3 regions of the Rhodospirillum rubrum ATCC 11170 genome follow, and region 3 is predicted to be linked to each of the others. Evidence: predicted binding sites of a transcription regulator. Region 3 holds the regulator's gene; each other region holds the start of a gene.
The links. Region 3 encodes PhoB, which activates phosphate uptake and scavenging genes when phosphate is short. Its sites were predicted from a motif close to TNTCATAAAACTGTCA; they were not measured.

Region 1 (2,268 bases), 810 kb from region 3:
GGGATGGGTTTTGACGAACTCGCGGGCGACGCCGATCGCCTGATCGAATTCGATGGTCTCGACCATCGAGCGTTCCCAATCCATCGGATGGGCCATCTTGTCGATCGACGAGCCTTCGACCATCAGGAAGAAGCCGTCCGGGTTCTTGGCAAGCTGGCCCAGGGCGACGGTGGTCATCTCGACCAGACCGGGCTGGTCGGGGAACTTGCCGACGGTGCCCTTCTTCAACTGCACGCGATCGAGATAGGTATCCATATTGCCGGTGTGGAAAAGGCCCAGGATCTTGCCGCTATTGGTGCCCTTGGCGGCTTCCAGTTCGCTGGCCGAGGTCGCCACGGTATAGCCCGCGTCCTTGAACGCGGCGACATAGTCCTTGTCGTCCTTGCGCTTGGAACCGGGGACGCTTTTGGGCAGGAAGAAGGCCGAGCCGCCGCCGAGCAGCACGTCGGGTTTCAGATCGAAGATCATCTCGGTGATCTTGGCCTTATCGGCCCGCTTGCGGGTATGGGCGAAAACGGCGGCCGGGGTGGCGTCTTCAAGCTCGGACATCGCCACGACGCCGATCGACTTCGTGGTGGTGCGGCGCAGGGCCTCGGCAATGGTCTCGACGCGGGGATCGTCCAGGCTGTCCTCGGTGCGGTCGGCATAGACGCCAAGGGCGTTCACCGCCGTCTTGTGGCCGGTCATATAGGCCGACATGGTATTGGCGCTATCGGTGGCGACGGCATTGGTCGCCGAGGTGCCGATGAAGGCCATATGGTCGAGGTCGTCCATGTTCAGGCGGCCGTTGGCCTTGCCCTCGGTCATGCCCTTGGACATCAGGCGGGCGCCGGTGCGGTGGGCCACCGACAGGCCGTCGCCCAGGAAGAAGATGACGTTCTTGGCCTTGGCCGTCGCCGGCGTGCCGTAAACATCCCAGGTGACGCTTTTGGTGTCCGCCCCGGCGCTGGCGGTCAGGGTATAGGAGCCCGGCTTGGCCAGGGTGGCGGCGCGGATCAGTACGGCCGAGGCCTCGGTGCCCGCTTCCTTTTCGACGAACTGAACGTCCTTGCCCAACACCTTGGCGGCGGGCTGACCATTGATGGTCACCGTCACGTCGGCGGCTTTGACGGCCCCGTCGAACTCGACTTTCAGATCGAAGGGCGAGCCGGCGAGGATCGTCGCCCGATCGAGCGGATAGACGGTGGCGGCCTGGGCGGCGGTGCCCAGGCAGGTGGTGAGCATCAAGGTCGCGCAAAGGGTCCGCATGGAGATCTCCTCGGGAGCAAAAGGGGCTCTGACGGGATCGCGGAAAAATTCGTACAGATCATTCCGGTTCCCTTGGCGCTGGGAGTAAAACCAATACCCCACGACGGTCAAGAAACGAATGACGTGTCTTAAATATGTCAAGCTTTAATTGCGTTATTATATAACATAACAGTTTTTTATCGATACCTTACTTACCATTATCTCTTACAAGACCCGCTTTGTAACGAAAACTTCTTCTATTCGTCATCAAATGATCACGACAACGCCCGCGATCCCTTTCCGGGATACGCGGGCGTTTTTGAGCAAGCGACCAAAAAAGCGCAAGCCCCAAGCCAACCGCTTTAGCCGCCGGTGGCGTTCATCGTGCGCTCGGGCAAGGCCCCCGGGGTCGGGGTTGGCGAGGCGGCCTCTTGGAAGGCGTGGGCGCGCGGCTTGGCGGTGATGGCGCCCAAGATGGCGGCGCGCAGGGCCTCGGGTCCCTGATCAAGGGCGGCCTTCAGGCCGTGGTGGCCGCTCCGTCCCAGGCAGGTGTGCAAACGCCCCCGGCAATCGACGCGCACCCGGTTGCACGAGCCGCAGAACTCGGCGCTCATCGCCGTGATGAAGCCGACGCGCCGCCCGGTTTCGGCCACCCGCAGATAGCGCGCCGGACCGCCCGAGCAATGGTCGTCGGCCAGCAGGGTCCAGCGCGCCGCCAGGGCCGCGCGCACGCTCTCAAGGGGCAGGAAGCCGAACTCCTTGCGGCTTTCGCCGTCGCCCACCGGCATTAGTTCGATGAAGGTGATATCAAAGCCGTTGCCGTGCGCCCAATCGACCAGCCCGACATGGGCGCCGTCGTTCAGGCCCTTGGCGGCGACGCAATTGAGCTTGACCGCCATCCCCGCCTGACGGGCGGCCATCAGCCCCCCCATCACCCGGTCAAGACCGCCGCCCCCGGTCACCCGGGAATAGACCTGCGGATCAAGGGTATCAAGCGACACATTGACGCGGGCGATGCCCGCCTCGGCCAAGGCCTGGGCG
Region 2 (2,268 bases), 1.5 Mb from region 3:
GGAGCGCCTCGCGCGCCACGTTGCTAAGGGCCAGACCGGGGTTGTCCAGGGCGCCGGTGTCGAGATAAAGCGCCCGGCCGCGGTCGTTGGCGCGCGGACGGGGGGGCACCATCCGTTCGAGCAGCCGGGCGAGAAGGGGCAGTGGCGCCAAAAACAGCAAGGCGAGACCCACGTTGAACAAGGTATGGAAATTCACCGCCATGCGGTCCATCCCCGGATCGAGGTCGGCCATCGCCCGGCTCAGCGGACCGAGGAAGGGGAAGGCCAGGGCGCATCCGACCAGACGGTTGATCATATTGCCCAAAGGAAGCCGTCGGCTCGCCCGATCACCCCGGGCGCTTTCCAAAAGCGGATTGACGGCGCTGCCCAGATTGGCGCCCAGCACCATCGCCAGGGTGGTTTCGCCGCTAATGGCCCCGGTGTCGCCCAGGGTCATGATGAAGATCATCGCCGCCACGCTGGAATGGGCCGCCCAGGTGAACAGCGCGGCAAGCAGGGCGATAACCAGCGGGTCGGCGGTGATCGCCGCCAGAAGCTCGCCAAGCAAGGGCGCGCTTTCGATCGGCGCCATGGTTTCGATCAGCAGGTGAAGGGCGAGCAACATGAAGCCGAGCCCCAGGATGATCTGGCCGATGGGACCGGCCCGGCCGGGGCCGGCGCGTTTGGCCAGCAGATATCCCACCAGGATCAACACGGGAAAGACCAGGGTGATGTCGAAGGACAGCACCTGAACGATCAGGGTGGTGCCGATATTGGCGCCCAGCATCACCGCCAGGGCGCTCACCAGCGTGACCGTCCCTTCGGCGGCGAAGGCCGTCGCCATCAAGGCGGTGGCGGTGCTGCTTTGCAAAACGGTGGTGACGACGACCCCGGCGATCAGCGCATGAAACCGGGTGCGCAGGCTGGCGGCCAGGGCGGCTTGCAGACGGGTGCCAAAGGCCCGTATCACCCCGCCGTGGACCATGTGGATCCCCCACAGCAGGAAAGCGATCTCGCCGAGCAGGGTGATCAGGGTCTGGGTCGCGGTCATCGCAGCGCCTCCGTCCGGCGGGGGGCCGGGAGCGGACGAGAGGATCAAGGCGACCCTTCGCCGAGCGGAACGGGCGTGTATCCCCTGGAAGGGGTTAGGGGCACGTCGTGCGCTTTATATGGCAAAGGGCAGTCGCCGCATTCAAGGAGCGACTGCAACAAAACTGTAATAAGTCGTCTCGGACGGGGAATTTCAGGGCTTTTCGGGGGCCGGGGACGCGGGCTCGGACGCCTCGTCGTCTTCGATTTTGCGGCTTTTGCCGGGCTCGGGATCATAGGCGGAGCCGGGCGCGGATTGGGCGGCCTCGTCTTCCAGGGTGCGCAAGATCATGTCGAAGGCGCCATTAACCGTGGCGTGGCGGATATCGTTGCGGTTGCCGGCGAAGATGTGGCGGCGCACCACCACCGGCCCGTCGGCCAGGGCGCAGGCCATGAAGACCAGCCCGACCGGCTTGTCGGGCGAGCCGCCCTCGGGTCCGGCGATGCCGGTGACCGAAATGGCGATCGCCGCCTGGGAATTATTCAAAGCCCCTTCGGCCATCGCCTGGGCGACCTCGGCGCTGACGGCGCCATGGGCGGCCAGCATGTCCTCGGGAACGCCCAGCATCTGGGTCTTGGCCTCGTTGGAATAGGTCACGAAGCCGCGATCGACGCCGGCGCTGGAGCCGGCGACGGTGGTCAGGGCCGCGGTGATCAGGCCGCCGGTGCACGATTCCGCGGCCGCCAGCATGAAGCCCTTGGCACGCAGCGCCGCGAGGACCTGTTCGGCATGCAAAACCAGATCCTTGGGGAAGGGGGCGGTCATATCAAATCCTTATCGGTCACATAAAATAATGGACGTAAAGCGCCATCATACAAGTGGAATAGACGGCGGCGAACCCATCATCAAGCATGATGCCAAAGCCGCCGGGAACGCTGCGGTCGGCCCAGCAGGCCGGCCAGGGCTTGGTGATATCGCAAATTCGGAACAGCACCAAGCCAACCCCGTAAGCGAGCGGATCGAGGGGGGCGACGGCCAGGGTCAACCATTGCCCGGCCACCTCGTCGATGACGATGCGCTGGGGATCCTTTTCGCCCGACCGGCGGACATGGGCCTCGGCGGCCAGGGTGCCGATGACGAAGACGAGGGCGGCGGCCGGGGCCAGGGCCCAGGGACCCCAGGTCCAGGCGATCGCCCAGGCGAAGGGCAGGGCGGCGATGCTGCCCATCGTGCCCGGGGCCAGGGGGATCAACCCCGAG
Region 3 (2,268 bases):
CCCGCGTCTCCCAGCGCACCGCGTTCTTCCACCTGGGCCGGCTGATCGAATGCGGTGATACGGAGACGATTTTCACCAATCCCCAGCACAATTTGACCCAGGGTTATATCACCGGCCGCTTCGGCTGATCCCCCGCCGGCCCCTCCCTTGCCGGGGAGCGGGTTGTTTTCGGTGGCCGGTAGGAGAAATACGGATGTCGACCGAGCACACCGTCCGGTCCTTCGACGAAGAACTCAAAACACTCGTCAAGACCGTGCTGCGCATGGGCGGGCTGGCCGAAGCCCAGCTTGCCAATGCGGTTCAGGCCCTGGTCCGGCGCGATAGCGATCTCGCCGGGCGGGTGGTTTCCGGCGATGGCCGCATCGACGCCATCGAACAGGAGATCAATGATTTCGCCATCCGCATGCTGGCCCTGCGCCAGCCGATGGCCGACGATCTGCGCGGCATCGTCGGCGCCTTGAAGATCTCCAGCGATCTGGAGCGGATCGGCGATTACGCCTCGAACGTTGGGAAGCGCACCCTTGTGCTGAACCAACTGGCGCCGGTCAAACCGGTCACGACCATTCCGACCATGGCCCGTCTGGTCCAGGACATGGTCAAGGATACGCTTGACGCCTATGTCGAGCGCGATCTCGACAAGGCGGTGATGGCCTGGTCGCGCGATGACGAGGTCGACGAGCTTTACACCTCGCTGTTTCGCGAACTCGTCACCTACATGATGGAGGATCCGCGCACCATCACCGCTTGTACCCACCTGATGTTCATCGCCAAGAACATCGAACGGATCGGCGATCACGCCACCAATATCGCCGAGACCGTGCATTACCTGGTTTCGGGAAATCCGCTACGCGCCGCCCGCCCCAAAGGAAGCGGTCAGGGCGAGTTCGGGGACACCCTTGATGACATTCAAGAGCTGAACCGATGAAATCCCATGTGCTGATCGTTGAAGACGAAGTCTCGCTGGTGACCTTGCTGCGCTATAACCTTGAGAAAGAGGGTTACCGGGTGTCCGAGGCGATGGATGGCGAGGAAGCCATGACCCTGGTCGCCGAGGATCAGCCCGATGTGGTGATCCTTGACTGGATGCTGCCGTCGCTGTCGGGGATCGAGGTCTGCCGCCAGCTGCGGCGCAAGCCGCGCACCCGCGATCTGCCGATTTTGATGCTGACGGCGCGCGGCGAGGAAAGTGACCGCATTCGCGGCCTCAATACCGGGGCCGACGACTATATGTCCAAGCCGTTTTCCATGCCCGAACTGCTGGCCCGGGTCAAAGCGCTGCTGCGCCGCGCCCAGCCGACCAGCGCCAAGGGCACGCTGAGCTATTCCGATGTGGTGATGGATCTGGGCGCCCATCGGGTGACCCGGGGGGGACGCTATATCCACCTCGGGCCGACGGAGTTCCGTCTGCTGCAGTTCCTGATGCAGAACCCGGGCGCGGTGTTTTCCCGCGAAGAACTGCTGAACGCCGTTTGGGGACCCGACATCTACGTCGAACCCCGCACCGTTGATGTTCATATCCGCCGTCTGCGCAAGGCGCTCAACGGCGAGGCCAGCACCGATCTGATCCGCACCGTCCGTGCCGCCGGCTACGCGCTTGATACCAACCCCGTCTTCTCCCAATAGGAGGGTCCGCGCCATGTCCCATGTCACCGTCTTGTGGAGCAGCCCCGATCTGGCAACCCTGGAGGCGGTCCAGGCCGTGGCCGGTCCCGTCAAGGCGCCGCGCGTGAAGCGCGGCACCGCCCATGGCCCGGCCGTTCTGGCCGCCGAGACCGCCGCCGCCCGCCCCCTGGCACCGCGCCCCGACGAAGCCTGAGCTTAAAAAGGAATCGATAACTTCCAGTGATCGAAGTTATCAGATCCATTTGTTGGACTGATTGGTCAGAGTGATCAAGGATCGCGCTCCGTTCCCCCCGGAGAAGGTCCGATGATGCGTTTCCGTTCCACCGCCGCCGTTTTGCCCGTTCCCCCCGCCGGAGTCATCGCGGGGATGTTCGCCGCCCTTCCCGGCCTTGGCTTGGCCTTTGCCGTGGCCGGGAGCGGGTTTTTGCTCCATCGCCTGCCGGGGCTCGACAGGATCAGCCCGCTGATCGTGTCGATCATCCTGGGCATGGCGGTCAATAGCCTGTGGGCGATGCCGCTGCGGGCCAAACCGGGGCTGCGCGTGGCGTCGCGGCGCCTGCTTCGGCTGGCCGTGGTTCTTTTGGGGCTGCAGATCACCTTTGATCACCTGCGGGCGTTGGGCGCCCCGGGGATGGCGGTGGTCGC

Region 1: RRU_RS06735 (alkaline phosphatase) is a predicted target of PhoB. The motif match lies at 1,373-1,388, and genes of this name have one in related genera.
Region 2: RRU_RS09705 (Na/Pi cotransporter family protein) is a predicted target of PhoB. The motif match lies at 1,184-1,199, and genes of this name have one in related genera.

Annotation. Positions count from the first base shown of each region.
Region 1 covers NC_007643.1:1,521,087-1,523,354, reverse strand. The annotation lists gene RRU_RS06735 (alkaline phosphatase) at 1-1,248, opposite strand, end outside; gene moaA (GTP 3',8-cyclase MoaA) at 1,590-2,268, opposite strand, start outside.
Region 2 covers NC_007643.1:2,167,183-2,169,450, reverse strand. The annotation lists gene RRU_RS09705 (Na/Pi cotransporter family protein) at 1-1,030, opposite strand, end outside; gene RRU_RS09700 (CinA family protein) at 1,223-1,834, opposite strand; gene RRU_RS09695 (phosphatidylglycerophosphatase A family protein) at 1,851-2,268, opposite strand, start outside.
Region 3 covers NC_007643.1:715,463-717,730, forward strand. The annotation lists gene pstB (phosphate ABC transporter ATP-binding protein PstB) at 1-128, shown strand, start outside; gene phoU (phosphate signaling complex protein PhoU) at 194-925, shown strand; gene phoB (phosphate regulon transcriptional regulator PhoB) at 922-1,623, shown strand; gene RRU_RS03150 (hypothetical protein) at 1,637-1,816, shown strand; gene RRU_RS03155 (YeiH family protein) at 1,928-2,268, shown strand, end outside.